4 regions of the Streptomyces asiaticus genome follow, and region 4 is predicted to be linked to each of the others. Evidence: riboswitches for the same ligand, from Rfam matches in the RefSeq annotation. Region 4 holds a riboswitch; each other region holds the start of a gene.
What was found. Region 4 has a riboswitch for cobalamin ahead of KHP12_RS42615 (CbtB domain-containing protein). Riboswitches for the same ligand answer to the same signal wherever they lie in the genome.
Positions count from the first base shown of each region.

Region 1: another riboswitch for cobalamin. It lies ahead of KHP12_RS01360 ((2Fe-2S) ferredoxin domain-containing protein); the one in region 4 lies ahead of KHP12_RS42615 (CbtB domain-containing protein).
Region 2: another riboswitch for cobalamin. It lies ahead of KHP12_RS33155 (ribonucleoside-diphosphate reductase subunit alpha); the one in region 4 lies ahead of KHP12_RS42615 (CbtB domain-containing protein).
Region 3: another riboswitch for cobalamin. It lies ahead of KHP12_RS37605 (cobalamin biosynthesis protein); the one in region 4 lies ahead of KHP12_RS42615 (CbtB domain-containing protein).

Region 1 is NZ_JAGSHX010000001.1:418,694-422,700, reverse strand. Features, by position in the region: gene KHP12_RS01365 (FAD-binding dehydrogenase) at 1-1,357, opposite strand, end outside; gene KHP12_RS01360 ((2Fe-2S) ferredoxin domain-containing protein) at 1,530-1,913, opposite strand; cobalamin riboswitch at 1,954-2,146, opposite strand; gene KHP12_RS01355 (NAD-binding protein) at 2,196-4,007, opposite strand, start outside.
Region 2 is NZ_JAGSHX010000006.1:5,992,039-5,996,045, reverse strand. Features, by position in the region: gene KHP12_RS33165 (ABC transporter permease) at 1-637, shown strand, start outside; gene KHP12_RS33160 (ABC transporter ATP-binding protein) at 630-1,463, shown strand; adenosylcobalamin (AdoCbl) riboswitch at 1,589-1,753, shown strand; gene KHP12_RS33155 (ribonucleoside-diphosphate reductase subunit alpha) at 1,888-4,007, shown strand, end outside.
Region 3 is NZ_JAGSHX010000006.1:6,976,539-6,980,545, forward strand. Features, by position in the region: gene KHP12_RS37600 (cobyric acid synthase) at 1-937, opposite strand, end outside; gene KHP12_RS37605 (cobalamin biosynthesis protein) at 934-1,917, opposite strand; cobalamin riboswitch at 2,064-2,281, opposite strand; gene KHP12_RS37610 (hypothetical protein) at 2,423-2,674, opposite strand; gene KHP12_RS37615 (inorganic phosphate transporter) at 2,688-3,944, opposite strand.
Region 4 is NZ_JAGSHX010000006.1:8,114,699-8,118,705, forward strand. Features, by position in the region: gene KHP12_RS42605 (polysaccharide deacetylase family protein) at 1-487, opposite strand, end outside; gene KHP12_RS42610 (MurR/RpiR family transcriptional regulator) at 452-1,108, shown strand; cobalamin riboswitch at 1,179-1,305, shown strand; gene KHP12_RS42615 (CbtB domain-containing protein) at 1,343-1,564, shown strand; gene KHP12_RS42620 (CbtA family protein) at 1,589-2,350, shown strand; gene KHP12_RS42625 (TetR/AcrR family transcriptional regulator) at 2,465-3,115, opposite strand; gene KHP12_RS42630 (FAD-dependent monooxygenase) at 3,197-4,007, shown strand, end outside.

The sequences.
Region 1 (4,007 bases), on a different contig from region 4:
GGGGCAGGGAGGTGGCGACCACGAAGTCCTCGCCCTTGTCCCGGAACCGCTGGATCGGCTCGGGGGTCTGCCAGATGCGGGAGAGGAGTTGCAGGATGTCCTTGTTGGTCAGGTCCGGGTTCTGCTCCGAGCCCGAGAGCGCGAACTCCTTGGCCATGATCTTCTGGGTGGTGATGAACCACGAGTAGTCATGACCGGTGGCGGTGATCGATCCGAGGGTGTGCAGGGTGTCGTAGCCCGGGATGTCGGGGCTGGAGAAGCGCCTGCCCTCCGCGTCGAACCACATCGACGACGGGCCCGGCAGGATACGGATGCCATGGCCCGGCCAGATCGGGGCGTAGTTCCTGAGGCCCTCGGTGTAGTGCCACATCCGGTCGGGGTTGACGATCCGTCCGCCCGCCTTCTCGGTGATCGCCAGCATGCGGCCGTCCACATACGCGGGGACGCCGGTGACCATGAACTTCGGCGGTGAGCCGAGCCGGTCGGGCCAGTTCCGGCGTACGAGGTCGTGGTTGGCGCCGATACCGCCGGAGGTGACGATCACCACCGGGGCGCTGAGCTCGAAGTCGCCCACCACGGTGCGCGAGGTCTGCTTGCCGCGGGCGGCGTCGCTCGGTTCCAGGATCGAGCCCCTCACCCCGGTGACGGCGCCATCGGTGACGATCAGCTCGTCCACCCGGTGCCGGAACGTGAACGTCACCCGGCCGTCCTTCGCGGCGGCCCGCACCTTCTTCTCGAACGGCTCGACCACGGCCGGACCGGTGCCCCAGGTGACGTGGAAACGCGGCACCGAGTTGCCGTGGCCGTCCGCGAGACCGCCGCCGCGTTCGGCCCAGCCGACGATCGGGAACCATTGCACACCGAGCCCGTGCAGCCAGGACCGCTTCTCCCCGGAGGCGAAATCCACGTACGCCTCGGCCCACTTGTGGGCCCAGTAGTCCTGGCCGCCGGGGTCGCTGACACCGCGGTCGAAGCCGGCCGTGCCGAGCCAGTCCTGCCAGGCCAGTTCGGGGGAGTCCTTGATCCCCATCAGCCGCTGCTCCTCGGAGTCCACGAAGAACAGGCCGCCGAAGGACCAGAACGCCTGGCCGCCGAGGTTGCTCTCGGGCTCCTGGTCGAGGAGGAGCACCTTGCGTCCCGCGGCCGTCAGCTCCGCCGTGGCCACCAGCCCGGCGAGCCCGTGGCCGACCACGATGGCGTCCGCGTCCGAGGACGGGCCGGAGGCGGCGAAGGCCGGAACCGCCGTCTGGGCGAGCGCGGCGCCGGCGAGCACACCACCCGCCGCCGTCAGGGCGCGACGGCGGCTGATCCCGCCGATCCCGGCGGGCGACGCGGAATTCTCTGTGGAGTTCTCCATGAGCTGCCTTCCGGAAGGGGGTTCGGAGGGTGCGGGAGATACGGAGGGGGGTGCCGCGACGGAATCGTGTTACCGGCCGGCAAGGTGTTACCGACGGTAGCCCACAGGGTGAGAGGCCGCCAGAGTTCTGCTCGTACGAGCAACTCCCTTGCCCCCAGGCGACTTCGGGTGCTCAGCTACCGCCCGGTGACGGCTCGGCCGAGGCACTCCCCCGCGGCGAGAACGCGTACAGATCGAGGATGTCGGGCAGCGGTGCCACCCCGGGGCCACCCGCCCGGACCCAGGCCACGATGTCCTCCGTCGCGTCCGGGTCGTTGACCAGGCCGAGCCACACCGGCCTGCCCCCGGCGGCCCGTCCGGCGGCCGACGGCTGTACCACGATCACATTGGCCTGGTCGCAGACGTCCAGACACTCGGAGACGCGTACGGGCGCCTCCTCACCGAGCCGCGTGATCTGCGCGGCATGGTCGACGCCGGTCACCTTGGGACTGCCGCAGCAGCAGTCCCGGCACACGGTCACCCGGCACGGCAGCGGGTCGGTCGGCCTCACGGGCACGCCGCATCACCCCTCCTCCGGGGAAGTCCGCCCCGGTGTCGATCGAGGAGGCGACCGCGTGAGTCTCCTGGCTCTCGGGTCGATGCTCGTCCCGGCCTTCCCACCCGCATACGTGGGCAGTGGCCTGTTCGGGATCCGCTCGCCGATCACAGTGGCGGTACCGCGTCGGATTCACACCGGCTTCCTCGTTCCGCCGTCGCCCTTGTCGCCCGGCATCATCGCATCCCGGACAGCGCCACACCACGCGGCCCCAGCCCCGGCGGGGCGACGGGCGGCCCGGCGTCAGTTCCGGCGGACCGGCGCCCCCGCCAGGATCTCACCCAGGCCCTGGCGGGTGGCCGCCAGCACCACGCGGTCCTGGGGCCGCAGGGCATAGCCGGGGTGCAGGTCCCACACCAGGGCGGGCGCCTGCTGGACGACACCGTCGTAAGGGGGCGCAGCCCCGAGGTCGCGTTGCCGGTCCGCGGGCTCGGCCGCGTCCAGCGCGATGACCCGCCAGGCGCCCGGTACGAACGCCTCGGCGACGGTACGCCCCTCCAGTCGCGGATGCCCGGCGACATGCAGGGCGGCGAAGAGCAGCACCCTGCGCTCGACCGGTATGGCACCGAGGACCTGACGTCCCATCATGGCCCCGGCGAACGCCGGAGCCGCCAGGCTGGAGACGCTGCGGCTGCGGGTGAGGGCCCGCGGATGGGCCGCACGCAGCGTGCGGTAGACGGCGTTGGCGAAGCGGTCGTCATACAGGCGCAGAGCCACCCGCAGCCGGGGCTTGACCGAGCGGGCGTACAGCGTCGCCTCCAGGTTGGTGGTGTCGACGCTGGTCAGTGCGAGCAGGGCGTGGGCCCGCTGGATTTTGGCGGCCTCCAGGACGCCTTCCTGGGTGACATCGCCGAGGACCGTCGGCACCCCGAGCCTGCGGGCCAGCGGGATGCCGCGCGCCCCGGGGTCCTCCTCCACGCACACCACGGGGATGTCCATCTCCCGGAGCCTGGCCAGGACCCGGGTGCCGACCTTGCCGAGTCCGAGCAGCACGACATGGCCGGACAGGCCGCGTGGAGGGCGGCGCAGCGCGGACGCGGTGCGGAAGGTGCCCAGCGCTTCCAGCGCGGCGGCCACCAGAACGGGCAGCAGGAGCAGTCCGGTCAGCCCGGACAGCAGTTGGAGGACCTTGCGTCCGGTCGGCTCGTCGAGCGCCGGATCGTCGATCGCCAGCACGTCCAGCACCGTGAGGTAGGCCGCGTGGAGCAGTCCGGCTCCGGTGAGCTGCCAGGAGGTGATGGTGAGGACGAGCACGGCGATGGCCATTCCGGCGACGGACCAGCGCAGCCGGCGGGAGAAGAGTGAGGCGAGCGGCAGTCTGCGACTGCCGAGCCGCTGTGGCGGCAGCGGCGCGCCGAGGGCGGAGACGGCCTCGAGCACCACCGTGTCGCGTCCGGTGGCGGCGGCGACCTCCTCGTCTCCGGGCAGCAGCCTGGGCCCTTCGTCCCCGCTGCTGTCGGAGCCCTCGCTGCCGCCCGGGTCGCTGGTGGTGGACGAGAGCAGGGCGAGGGTGCACAGCCCCGGGCGGGCGACCTCGTCCGTGCCGGGCGGGGTGCGCTCGGCCGCGCGCAGCAGCAGCCCGTCGGCCTGGAGCACTTTGCTGGTGCCCGCCACGGCGGTGGCCGCGAGTGCGGGGGCCGCGGTGTCGGCGTCCGACAGTACGGTGGTGGTGGCGTCCAGCTCCGCCGGGTCCATGCCGGGATCGGCGACCCGCGCCGCCTCGTCGAGGAGTTCCTCCAGGTGCTGGCCCAGTTTGCGGTTGTAGAGCCGGATCACCAGCCGCAGCCGGGGGTTGAGGCGGCGGGCCCGCAGCGCGGCGTGGATGTTGGTCTCGTCGTCGTCATGGACCAGGGCGAGCGCCGTCGCCTGATCCGCGCCCGCCTCGGTCAGCACGTCCTCGTCCAGTGCCGGCGCCTCCATGACCCGCACTCCCCCGTCCGGGGCGGGGTCGTCCTCGGTCTGCCGGGGCAGCGGGACCCGTCCGACGGCCGCGCTGAACCTGCCGAAGAGCGCGGAGGTACGGCCTCCCGGCCGCCATCCCGCCATCCGCTGCCC
Region 2 (4,007 bases), 2.1 Mb from region 4:
CCGGGGCCTGCCGAACGACGTGTACATTCCGTTCCTGGTGACGGGTGTGTTCGTCTTCACCTTCAGCCAGAGTTCCGCCATGGCGGGCGTACGGGCGATCTCCGGGAATCTCGGGCTGGTGCGGGCCCTGCACTTCCCTCGCGCCTCACTCCCCATCTCGTTCGCGCTCCAGCAGCTCCAGCAGCTGCTGTTCTCGATGATCGTGCTGGCCGTCGTGTTGGTGGGCTTCGGCCACTTCCCGGCACTGGCCTGGCTGCTGATTGTCCCCACCCTGGCCCTGCAATTCGTCTTCAACACCGGCCTGTCGCTGATCGTGGCGCGGCTCGGGGCCAAAACACCGGACCTCGCGCAGCTGCTGCCCTTCATTCTGCGCACCTGGATGTATGCCTCGGGCGTGATGTTTCCGCTGGCCCGCACCCTCGAACACGCGGGAGCGAGCGGCTGGATCAGCGACGCCATGCTGGCGAATCCGGCGGCCGTTTACATGGACCTGATGCGGTACGCCCTGATCAACGATTACCCCTCGTCGAACCTGCCGCCGCATGTGTGGGCGCTGGCCCTGGGCTGGGCGGTGCTCTTCGGTGTCGGGGGATTCGTGTACTTCTGGAAGGCAGAGGAGCAGTACGGCCGTGGCTGAGCAGACCCTCGACAAAGGTGCCCAGGCGGAGCGGGCCGACCAGGCCGCTCGGGCGGCTTCCGCGCCGGCGCGGGTGCCCACCGTCATCGCCGACGACGTCCATATCGTCTACCGGGTCAACGGCGGCCCCAAGGGGAAGGGCAGTGCCACCGCCGCCCTCAGCCGCCTGCTGGGCCGCAAGAATGCGCCGGGCATGCGTGAGGTGCACGCGGTGCGCGGGGTCACCTTCGTGGCGTACAAGGGTGAGTCGATCGGTCTGATCGGGTCCAATGGGTCGGGGAAGTCGACCCTGCTGAAGGCGGTGGCGGGGCTGCTGCCCACCGAGCGCGGCAAGGTCTACACCCATGGTCAGCCGTCGCTGCTGGGGGTGAACGCGGCGCTGATGAACGACCTGACCGGTGAGCGGAATGTGATCCTGGGCGGTCTGGCGATGGGGATGTCGCGTGAGCAGGTCCGGGAGCGTTACCAGGGCATCGTGGACTTCTCGGGTATCAATGAGAAGGGTGATTTCATCACCCTGCCGATGCGTACGTACTCCTCGGGTATGGCGGCCCGGCTGCGGTTCTCCATCGCCGCGGCCAAGGACCACGATGTGCTGATGATCGACGAGGCGCTGGCCACGGGTGACAGGAAGTTCCAGAAGCGTTCCGAGGCCCGGATCCGGGAGCTCCGTCAGGAGGCCGGCACGGTCTTCCTCGTCAGCCACAACAACAAGTCCATCCGGGACACCTGTGACCGGGTGCTGTGGCTGGAGAAGGGCGAGCTGCTGATGGACGGCCCGACCGACGAGGTCATCAAGGCGTACGAGAAGGAGACCGGCAAGTAGGCCCCGCCTGGGCGCCGCCCGACCAGGACGCTGGCTCGCCGGGCCGGAACGCACTAGCACATTCATGCGAAACTCCGCAGCTCCGACACAAGATATGGGGGCACGTGCGTCGGCCAACACAAGATGTATGCTCGTCCTCGCTGTCGCCGCAGGGGAATCCGGTGGGAATCCGGAACTGTCCCGCAACGGTGTACGTGTGCGCTCAATTCGGCGTGCCCGTAAGTCCGAGCGCCTGCCGACAGCCCTGTGAACACGTCCCCCGGCCTCGAGGGTTGGGCCGATGGACGCTGCGTGGTGTGTCTGGCGTACGAGGAGTGCGGCACCGGCATGCCCGTACGCGACCGTCGCACCACCCTTCGCGGCCTCAGGCCCGTCCGGAGTTGTGATCCGGACAGGCCCTGACCGAGCGAAGGAGAGCACCTCAGTGACCATCGCGCCCGCCGATCCGGTTTCAGCGCAGGCGGCTTCTCAGGCAGCGGACGACGCGCCCGGGACCGCCCTGCTACGGACTCTGACCGGACTCACCGCCGACCTGCCCGCCACCGACCCCGGCAAGGTCGCGGCCGCCGCCCTGCGCGGCCGTCATCCCGGCTCGGACGAGGCGGAGTTGCGCGGGCTCGCGACCGAGGCGGCGGCCGGACTGATCGCCGAGGAGCCGGAGTACTCACGGCTCGCGGCGCGGCTGCTGGCGCTGACCATCACGGAGGAGGCGGCCGGGCAGGGCGCGGTCTCCTTCTCCACCTCCGTCCGGGTGGGCCACCGCGAGGGCCTGCTCGCCGACTCCACCGCGGAGTTCGCCGCCGCCCACGCCGAGCGGCTGGACGCGCTGGTGGAGCGGGCGCTGGCCGACGGCGCCGACAACCGCTTCGGCTACTTCGGGCTGCGCACCCTCTACAGCCGCTATCTGCTGCGCCACCCGATCACCCGTCAGGTGATCGAGACCCCGCAGCACTTCCTGCTGCGCGTGGCCTGCGGGCTCGCCGAGAACCTCTCGGAGCGGGCGCTGGACGATGTGGCCGAGCTCTACCGGCTGACCAGCACGCTGTCGTATCTGCCCAGCTCCCCCACGCTGTTCAACTCCGGCACCCGGCATCCGCAGATGTCGTCCTGCTATCTGCTGGACTCCCCGCTGGACGAGCTGGACTCTATCTACAACCGCTACCACCAGGTGGCGCGGCTGTCGAAGCACGCGGGCGGCATCGGCCTGTCCTACTCCCGCATCCGGGCCCGCGGTTCGCTGATCCGGGGCACCAACGGGCACTCCAACGGCATCGTGCCGTTCCTGCGCACGCTCGACGCCTCGGTTGCCGCCGTCAACCAGGGCGGCCGGCGCAAGGGCGCGGCCTGTGTCTACCTGGAGACCTGGCACGCGGACCTCGAGGAGTTCCTGGAGCTGCGGGACAACACGGGCGAGGACGCCCGCCGCACCCACAACCTCAACATCGCCCACTGGATCCCGGACGAGTTCATGCGGCGGGTCGAGGCGGATGCCGACTGGTCGCTGTTCTCCCCGGCCGACGCGCCCGATCTGGTGGACCTGTGGGGCGAGGAGTTCGACGCCGCGTACCGCAGGGCCGAGGCCGAGGGCAAGGCCGTCAAGCAGGTCCCGGCGCGCCAGCTGTACGCCCGGATGATGCGCACCCTCGCGCAGACCGGCAACGGCTGGATGACGTTCAAGGACGCCGCCAACCGCACCGCCAACCAGACCGCCGAGCCCGGCAGGGTCGTCCACTCCTCCAACCTCTGCACCGAGATCCTGGAGGTCACGAACGACGGCGAGACCGCCGTGTGCAATCTCGGATCGGTCAACCTCGCCGCGCACCTGGGCGAGGACGGGCAGCTGGACTGGGAGCGCCTGGACGCCACCGTCCACACCGCCGTGACCTTCCTCGACCGCGTGGTGGACATCAACTTCTACCCCACGGAGGAGGCCGGGGCCTCCAACTCCCGCTGGCGCCCGGTGGGTCTGGGCCTCATGGGGCTCCAGGACGTCTTCTTCCGGCTGCGGCTGCCGTTCGACTCGTCCGAGGCCACGGCGCTCTCCACGCGGATCTCCGAGCGCATCATGCTCGCCGCGTACGAGGCGTCCTGCGAGCTCGCCGAGCGCCACGGCCCGCACCCCGCCTGGGCCGAGACCCGCACCGCGCGCGGTGTGCTGCACCCGGACCACTACACGGACGCGGTGGCCACCTGGCCGGAGCGCTGGCAGGCGCTGCGCGCGCGGATGGCGAAGTCCGGGATGCGGAACTCGCTGCTGCTGGCGATCGCGCCGACCGCGACCATCGCCTCCATCGCGGGCGTCTACGAGTGCATCGAGCCGCAGGTCTCCAACCTCTTCAAGCGCGAAACGCTCAGCGGGGAGTTCCTCCAGGTCAACTCCTATCTGGTGGACGACCTCAAGAAGCTGGGCGTCTGGGACGCCCAGACCCGTGAGGCGCTGCGCGAGTCCAATGGCTCGGTCCAGGACTTCTCCTGGGTGCCCGCGGACATACGGGAGCTGTACCGCACCGCGTGGGAGATCCCGCAGCGCGCCCTGATCGACAT
Region 3 (4,007 bases), 1.1 Mb from region 4:
CGCCCGGCTCTGCCGCCAGCGCGTCCACGTCCGTGAAGTTGGACATCAGCGGTACGGCGGCCACCGCGATCCGCAGGACGTCCGCGCCGTAAGGGGGCGCCACGACGCTCTCCCGCACCGCGCCGCGCAGCGACACCCGCAGCCCGTCCTCCTCGTCGATGCCCAGCCCGTGGGCGAACGGGAGCACCCCGACGGTCGGGCGCCCGGTGAGGTCGCGCAGCATCTCGAGGCCGGGCTCCAGAAGGCTCACATCGCCGCGGAACTTGTTCACCAGGTAGGCGGCCACATGCCGTTGGTCGGCGGCCGACAGCAGCGCGGTCGTGCCGAAGAAGGACGCGAAGACACCACCGCGGTCGATGTCCCCGACCACCACGACCGGAAGCCCTGCGGCGCGCGCAAGACCCATGTTGACGATGTCGGTGCGGCGCAGATTGATCTCGGCGGGGCTGCCCGCGCCCTCGCAGATCACCGCGTCATGGGTGCGCCGCAGCTCCTCCAGGCACTCCGTGACGGTCCCCAGCAGCGCCTCCCGCCCCGTGGAGACCCTCTCGCCGGGCGAGGGGGCCCCGGGCCCGCCGAAGTACCCGCGCGCGCTCAGCTCGCCCACCGGCTTGCCCAGCAGCACCACTTGACTGCTGCGGTCACTGCCCGGCTTCAGCAGGACCGGGTTCATCAGCGCACTGGGCTCGACGCGCGCGGCGGCCGCCTGCATGGCCTGCGCCCGCCCGATCTCCGCCCCCTCCCGGGTGACGAAGGAGTTGAGCGACATGTTCTGCGCCTTGAAGGGCGCCACGCTGACGCCCTTACGGGCGAGCCACCGGCAGATCCCGGCCGTCACCACGCTCTTGCCCGCGTCGGAGGTCGTGCCCGCGACGAGCAGCCCCCCGCCGCGTGCCCCGGAACCCTCCGTGCCGTCCTTAGCGCGTATCCCGCTCATCCGCCGCCCCTTCCCAAGGCCCGGGGCCGTCCCGTCAACGCCCTCAGGACCGGCCGGGCCGCCATGGACACTCCGAGCGCCAGCACGCCGACGCGCCGCGACAGCCGTATCGCCCGCTCGATGTCGGCCGACTCCACCGGCCGCCCGCCGGAGTTGAGCACCGGTCGGTGCTCGACCCGGCCGCCGTACGCGAGGGTGCCGCCCAGCCGGACGGCGAGCGCGCCCGCGAAGGACGCCTCCACGGGGCCCGCGTTGGGGCTCGGATGGCGTCCGCCGTCGCGCCGCCAGGCGCGCCACGCACCGCGCGGATCGGGGCCCGCGAGCGTCGCCAGGGCCGCCGTAAGGCGCGCACCGGGCCAGCCGGCCACATCGTCCAGCCGGGCCGCCGCCCAGCCGAACCGCCGGTAGCGCGGCGACTTGTGGCCCACCATGGCGTCCAGGGTGTTGACGGCACGGAATCCTATGAGCCCCGGCACACCGCCCACGGCGCCCCACACCAGCGCGCCCACGACGGCGTCGGAGGTGTTCTCGGCCACCGATTCGACCACCGCGCGGGCGATCTGCGGCCCGTCCAGCGCCTGCGGATCGCGGCCGCACAGATGCGGCAGCCGCTCCCGGGCGACCTCGAGGTCCCCGGCGGCCAGCGCCCCGCCGACGGCCCGTGCCTCACGGCCCAGGCTCGTGCCGCCCAGCACGGCCCAGGTGGCGGCGGCGGTCAGCGCGACCTCCGCGCCACGGCGGCTGCCAAGGCCCCGTACGGCGCGGGTCAGCAGCGCGGCACCGGCGGCCGCGCCGCCCGCGCACAACGCGGTGTGCAGGGCCCCGTAGCCCCGGTGGTCGCGCCACAGCCGGCGCTCGGCGGCCGCGGCGGCGCGCCCGAACGCGGCCACCGGATGGCCGCGGCGCGGATCACCCGTGGCGAGGTCGCCGAGGAAGCCGAGGGCCGCGCCACACGCGAACGAGGCGTGGTCGGCAGGCATCCGTCAGGCCGCCGTCACGCCTCGGCGCGGCGATACGGAACCAGACGGGCCGGATGGGCCGGAAGAGCCGAAGCGGACAGGGAGGGCTGGCGGCGTGGCGATGCCGGGCATGGCGGTATGTCCTCACTCAGGGTCCGCGCCCTGGTTCGACGTGACCGGCGGTGAGAGTCTCCTGGCTCCCGGATCCGCGGCCCTCCCGGTCTTCCAGCCCCGCGTACGCGACGAACCGTACGGACGAGCCGTGACCCCATACAGGCGATGGGAGGGTGCTCCCCGGTGACAGTGGCGGGACCGCGCCGGATTCTCACCGGCTTCCTCTCCTGCCGCCGTTTGGCTCGGGAAGTCCACCATGGGCCGCGAATGGCCGTCAACTCGCATATGACCCATGACGCCCGAGTGTGCCGAGCCCCACAGCCAACCGCCCCTCACAGGACGGCCGCCGGACGGTCGGCGCTGGTCAGCGCCACCATCCGGCGGCCGGTGGTCGTTCGGGGAAGCGGGGTCCTCAGGCGACGATCAGATAGATGCCGTACGCCACGACCGCGGCGCACACCGCAAAGCAGGCGTACGCGCCGGTGCGCGCGAGCGAGGAGGCGCCCACCGCGCCCCCGGGCACGGCGGCGGCCGTGCCGCCCCGCTCCGGCGCCGCCTTACGGGAGGTGCCGACGATGCCCAGGGTGAAGACGCCCACCATGCCGACGGTGACCGCGAGGCTGATGCCGAAGACCTGGCCGAGTGCAGCCCAGTCGATGCTCATGTTTCCTGGCTCCTTAGCGGGTGGTGCTGCTCGCGGCGGCGGGGGTGGGGGTCTGCTCGGGTGTGTGCTCCGAGGTGTCGTCCTCGGGGGCGGCGCTCGCCGCACCGGCGGGCGGCGGGGCCACGGACCGCAGGGCGGCCGTGACGGCGCCCACCGGCTCCTGGGTGCCGACCTCGTTGACGTTGGTGTGGTCCACGGGCTTGCGGCGCGACAGCATCCAGATCGCCCCGCAGGCCAGGACGGCGAGCACGGCCACCGCCGTGATTCCCGCGTTCCCCTGGTCGGCGAGGAGCGCGGCGGCGCCCGCCACCAGACCGGCGGCCGGCAGGGTCAGCACCCAGGCGATCACCATGCGGCCCGCGGTCGACCAGCGCACCACGGCGCCCTTACGGCCGACACCCGCGCCCATGACGGCACCGGAGCAGACCTGGGTGGTGGACAGCGCGAAGCCGATGTGGGAGGAGGCGAGGATGACGGTCGCGGCGCCGGTCTGGGCGGCGAAGCCCTGCGGCGGCTGGATGTCGGTGATGCCCTTGCCCATGGTGCGGATGATGCGCCAGCCGCCCAGGTAGGTGCCGAGCGCGATGGCCAGGCCCGCCGAGACGATGACCCACAGCGGCGGGTCGGAGTCGGGCGCCACCACGTTCCCGGTGACCAGCGCCAGGGTGATCACGCCCATCGTCTTCTGGGCGTCGTTGGTGCCGTGGGCCAGGGAGACCAGGGCGGCGGAGGCGATCTGCCCCGCGCGGTAGCCCTTCGCGGTGTCCTCGGGGGAGCGGTCGCGGCCGAGCCGGTAGGTGAGCCGGGTGGCGGCCAGCGTGGCGATGCCGGCCACGATCGGCGCGGCGACGGCGGGGATCAGGACCTTCATGACGATCGCGTCGCCATTGACCCCGTCCAGGCCCACGGAGACCACGGTGGCGCCGATCAGACCGCCGAACAGGGCGTGCGAGGAGCTGGAGGGGAGTCCGGCGAGCCACGTCACCAGATTCCACAGGATCGCGCCGACGAGTCCCGCGAAGATCACTTCTGGCTGGATACCGGATCCCTCGTCGATGATCCCGCCGGAGATGGTCTTGGCCACCTCCACGGACAGGAACGCGCCGACGAGATTGAGGACGGCCGACATCGCCACCGCCACCCTGGGCCCGAGTGCTCCCGTGGAGATGGTGGTGGCCATGGCGTTAGCCGTGTCGTGAAAGCCGTTCGTGAAGTCGAACACCAAGGCCGTGACGATCACGATCCCGATGAGAAGCGTGATGTGTTCCATACACCCGGTCAATCAGTTCGAAGGTCGTTAGTGGCACGGTGAACGTAAGGAAACAGGGTGAAC
Region 4 (4,007 bases):
CGGGGATCTCGATGAGGTCGGTGTCGCGTCCGTCGATCCGCCAGCGGTACGGGCGGTCGTCGCCGCGCATGGAGCTGGAGTAGGAGAAGCCGAGATCGCACAGCAGCTGGGGGCTGTCGGCGCCGAAGTCACCGGAGGGCGTGCGGAATCCCATGGCCGTGGTGCCGGCCACCCGTTGGAAGATCTCCTGGCTGCGCTCGATCAGCGCGCGCTGCTCGGCGATGGTCCTGGAGTAGTACAGCTCGTGCAGATAGCCGTGGTGGCCCAGCTCATGGCCGCGGTCCGCGATGGTCCGCAGCAGGTCGGGCCAGCTCTCGGCGGTCCAGCCGGGGACGAAGAAGGTGGCGGGGATCCGGAAGTCCGCCAGCAGGTCCAGGATCCGGGGGGTGCCCCGGTGCGGGCCGTACGCGCCGAGCGAGAACAGCCGCGGGGAGCGCCAGATGTCGGGGGCGTGGCCGAGGTTGGCCAGCAGCGCCGGGCCGTCCACGTCGAAGCTCAGCAGCACGGCGCAGCGGGCGCCGCCCGGCCACCGGGGTCGCTCGACCGCCCCGGCCGGGGCCGCATCCACGAGACCCGGCGCAGCCTGCGCGCCGACGCCTTCGCCGCGGCCGTGGAGCGGCTGCTGCCCGCCGAGGAGGTCATGATCTTCGGCGCCGGCCCGTCCGGCATCATCGCCGAGTACCTCGCGCTGAGGCTCAACCGGCTGGGGCTCAAGGCCCGTCACACGGCGGACATGGGTTTCAGACTGCCGGACGCGCTGGTGCCGCTCTCGGCGGACGACGTCGTGGTGATCTTCGCCCCGGCCCGGCTCTTCAAGGAGATCGAGGTCATCATCGACCACGCCGAGGAGGTGGGCGCCCCCGTCGTCCTGATCACTGACGCCCTCGGCCCGGCGCTCGGCGACCGCGTGGCCGTCACCCTCCTGGCCACCCTCTCCGCCTCCGGCGCCACCCGCGAGACCCTCGGCTCACTGGCCGTCGTCGACGCCCTGGCCCTGGCCGTGGCCTCCCAGTTGGGCGAGCGCGCGCTGGAGACCTCCGAACTGCTGGCCCGTCTGCGCGGTCACTTCCTGCCGCCCAACAGCCCCCATTACGGCCGCGACGAGTGAGGTTGTGCGCGTCCCGTCGGCGTCTCACCAGGTGGCCGGTCTTGGCCAGGCATCCGACACGCGGTACCGTCGGTGCGATATCGACGATGGTCTGACGGAAGCCGGTGGAAATCCGGCACGGTCGCGCCACTGTGAACGGGACGTATCCGAAGGGGACGTCCGTGAGTCAGACCCGCAGCCATCGTCCTGTGCACCACCGAGATGGGACGCGAACTCCCGTAGGAGGCCACTGCCATGGCGCAGCATGTCGCGCAGCCGACAGCCACCACCCCCGAACTGCCCGCCACGCTGCCGCTGAAGGCGATAGCTCCCTGGGCCGTCTTCTTCGGCATCCTGATGCTGATCCTGCTGTACTTCGTCGGCGCCGAGCAGGGCGCGACCGCGGTCGTCTCCGGCTCGGGTGTCCATGAGTGGGTGCATGACGCCCGCCATCTGCTCGGCTTCCCCTGCCACTGAGGAGGCGAGGGACGCCGCACCCCCATGAACTCCGCAACAGTGAGAAACCTGTTGGTGCGGGGCATGCTCGCCGGTCTTGGTGCCGGTGTGCTCGCCCTGATCGCCGCCTATTTCCTCGGTGAGCCGAACGTCGACCGCGCGATCGGCTTCGAGGAGGCCCACGCCCCCGCGCATGAGCACGAGGTCGAGATCGTCTCCCGCAGTCTTCAGTCCACCGCCGGTCTGGCCACCGGTGTGCTGATCTACGGGATCGCGTTCGGCGGTATCGCCGCCCTCGCCTACTGCGTCGCCCTCGGCCGCGTCGGCCGCTTCGGCCCGCGGGCCACCGCGCTGCTGCTGTCCGGCTGCGCGCTGCTCGCGGTCTACGTCGTGCCGTTCCTGAAGTACCCGGCCAACCCGCCCGCCGTCGGCAACGGCGACACCATCGGCAAGCGGACGACGCTGTACTTCCTGATGATGGTGCTCAGCGTGCTCCTCGCGATCGCGGCCACCATCCTGGGCAAGCGGCTCGCCCCGAGGCTGGGCACCTGGTACGCCACCGTCGCCGCGGTGGCCGCCTTCGCCGTCGTCATCGGGCCGGCGTTCGCCTTCCTGCCCGTCGTCAACGAGGTCCCGGCGGACTTCCCGGCCACCGTCCTGTGGCGGTTCCGGCTGTCCGCCCTCGCCATGCAGGTGATCCTGTGGGGTGGCTTCGGCCTCCTCTTCGGCGAACTCGCCGAGCGGCTGCTGAACCCCAAGCCCGCGAAGGCCGAGGAGAGCCGGGCGATGGCGGCCGCCCCGAACTGACCACACCGAGACGCACGAGGGCCCGCGGAGCGGTTTCCGGGGGCCCTCTCGCGTTGGGCGGGCACGTCCGGTCCAGACGTCGCGCTCTGGCCGGTCACCCTGCCGCGCCTGGAGTCACTTCCGCGGGGGCAGGTGCCGCAGTCCGTTCTCCAGCAGCGCGAACGCGTGCTCCGCGTCGGCCACCGCACCCGTGTAGCGCTCGTCGGCCGGTTCCCCGTACGTCACGCGTCGGGTGTTGTCCTGTGCCAGTGACCACTGGACGGCGACGATTTGGACGGCGGCCAGCCGCGCGGTGAGCTCCGGGGTCTCCGCCGTCTCCCGCAGCGCCCGCGCGAGCTCGCGTTCGGCACCGGCCTTGAACCGCTCCATCCGGGCCACCAGCGAGGGTGTGTCGAGGATCATCCGGGTGAGCTTGAGGATCTGGGGATGGTCGTTGAGCCCGGTGATCGGGTCCCGTTCGCGCAGGCCCTTGAGGAAGTGCTCGCGCAGTGCGGTCAGCGGGGCGGTGCGGGGTGGGCGGGCCCGTACGACGCGGGCGCTTTCGGCCTCGTGGTCGGCGAGGCGGTGCACCACGAGGTCTTCCTTCGCCGGGAAGTAGGCGAAGAGCGTGCGCTTGGACACCTCGGCCGCCTCGGCCACCTGGGCCACCGAGACCTGGTTGAAGCCGTGTTCGAGGAAGAGCGTGATCGCCGCCTCGGAGATCGCCGCGTGGGTCCGCTGCTTCTTCCGCTCCCGTAGCCCTGGCTTGCCGTCCACGACGACCACCGTAGCAGAGCACTTGCCCTCAGGAGATTTCTGCACCTGGTATACATATAGCCCGAGGCGAGAAATCGAGGAGGAGTGACCGTGTCCACGGAGAAGACGGCGAAGACGGAGAAGACGGCGAGCGCGGCCGACGTCGTCATCGCGGGCGCCGGCCCGACCGGGCTGATGCTGGCGTACGAGCTGGCGCTGGCCGGGGTCGAGACCCTGGTGCTGGAGAAGCTGGACCAGCGCATCGAGCAGGTGAAGGGCGGCGCGATCCAGCCCCGTACGGCCGAACTGCTGGAGTCGCGCGGGCTGTTGGAGCCCATGCTGCGGCGGGCCATCCAGCGTGCCCCGGTGGGCGGGAACTTCGCGCTGCTGCCCGTGCCCTTGGACTGCACCCCGTGGCGGACCAGGCACAACAGCGTGATCGGCATCCCTCAGTGGAAGATCGAGGAGGTGCTCGAGGAGCGGGTGACCGCCGCGGGCGCCCGGGTTCTGCGGGGCGCCGCCGTCACGAAGGTCGAGTCGGACGAGGACGGCGTGGTCGTGACGGCGGACGGCCTGGAGGTGCGGGCGCGCTATCTGGTGGCGTGCGACGGCGGCCACAGCACGGTGCGGAAACTGCTGGAGCTGCCGTTTCCCGGGCGGGCGGGGACCCATCAGGCGGTGCTGACCGACATCCGGCTGACCGCGGTGTCCTCACTGGTGCCGAAGCGGATGGGGCACATCAGCACCATGACCCGTCGTGTGGGCGACTACTGGGCCATGCTGATCCCGGTCGAGGGTGACCTCTACCGCTTCACCTTCGGGCGCGCGGACCAGGTGGACACCGTCCGCGACGCCCCGGTCACCCATGACGAGATCGCCACCGCGCTGCGGGAGGTGTACGGCGAGGAGACCACCCTGGGGG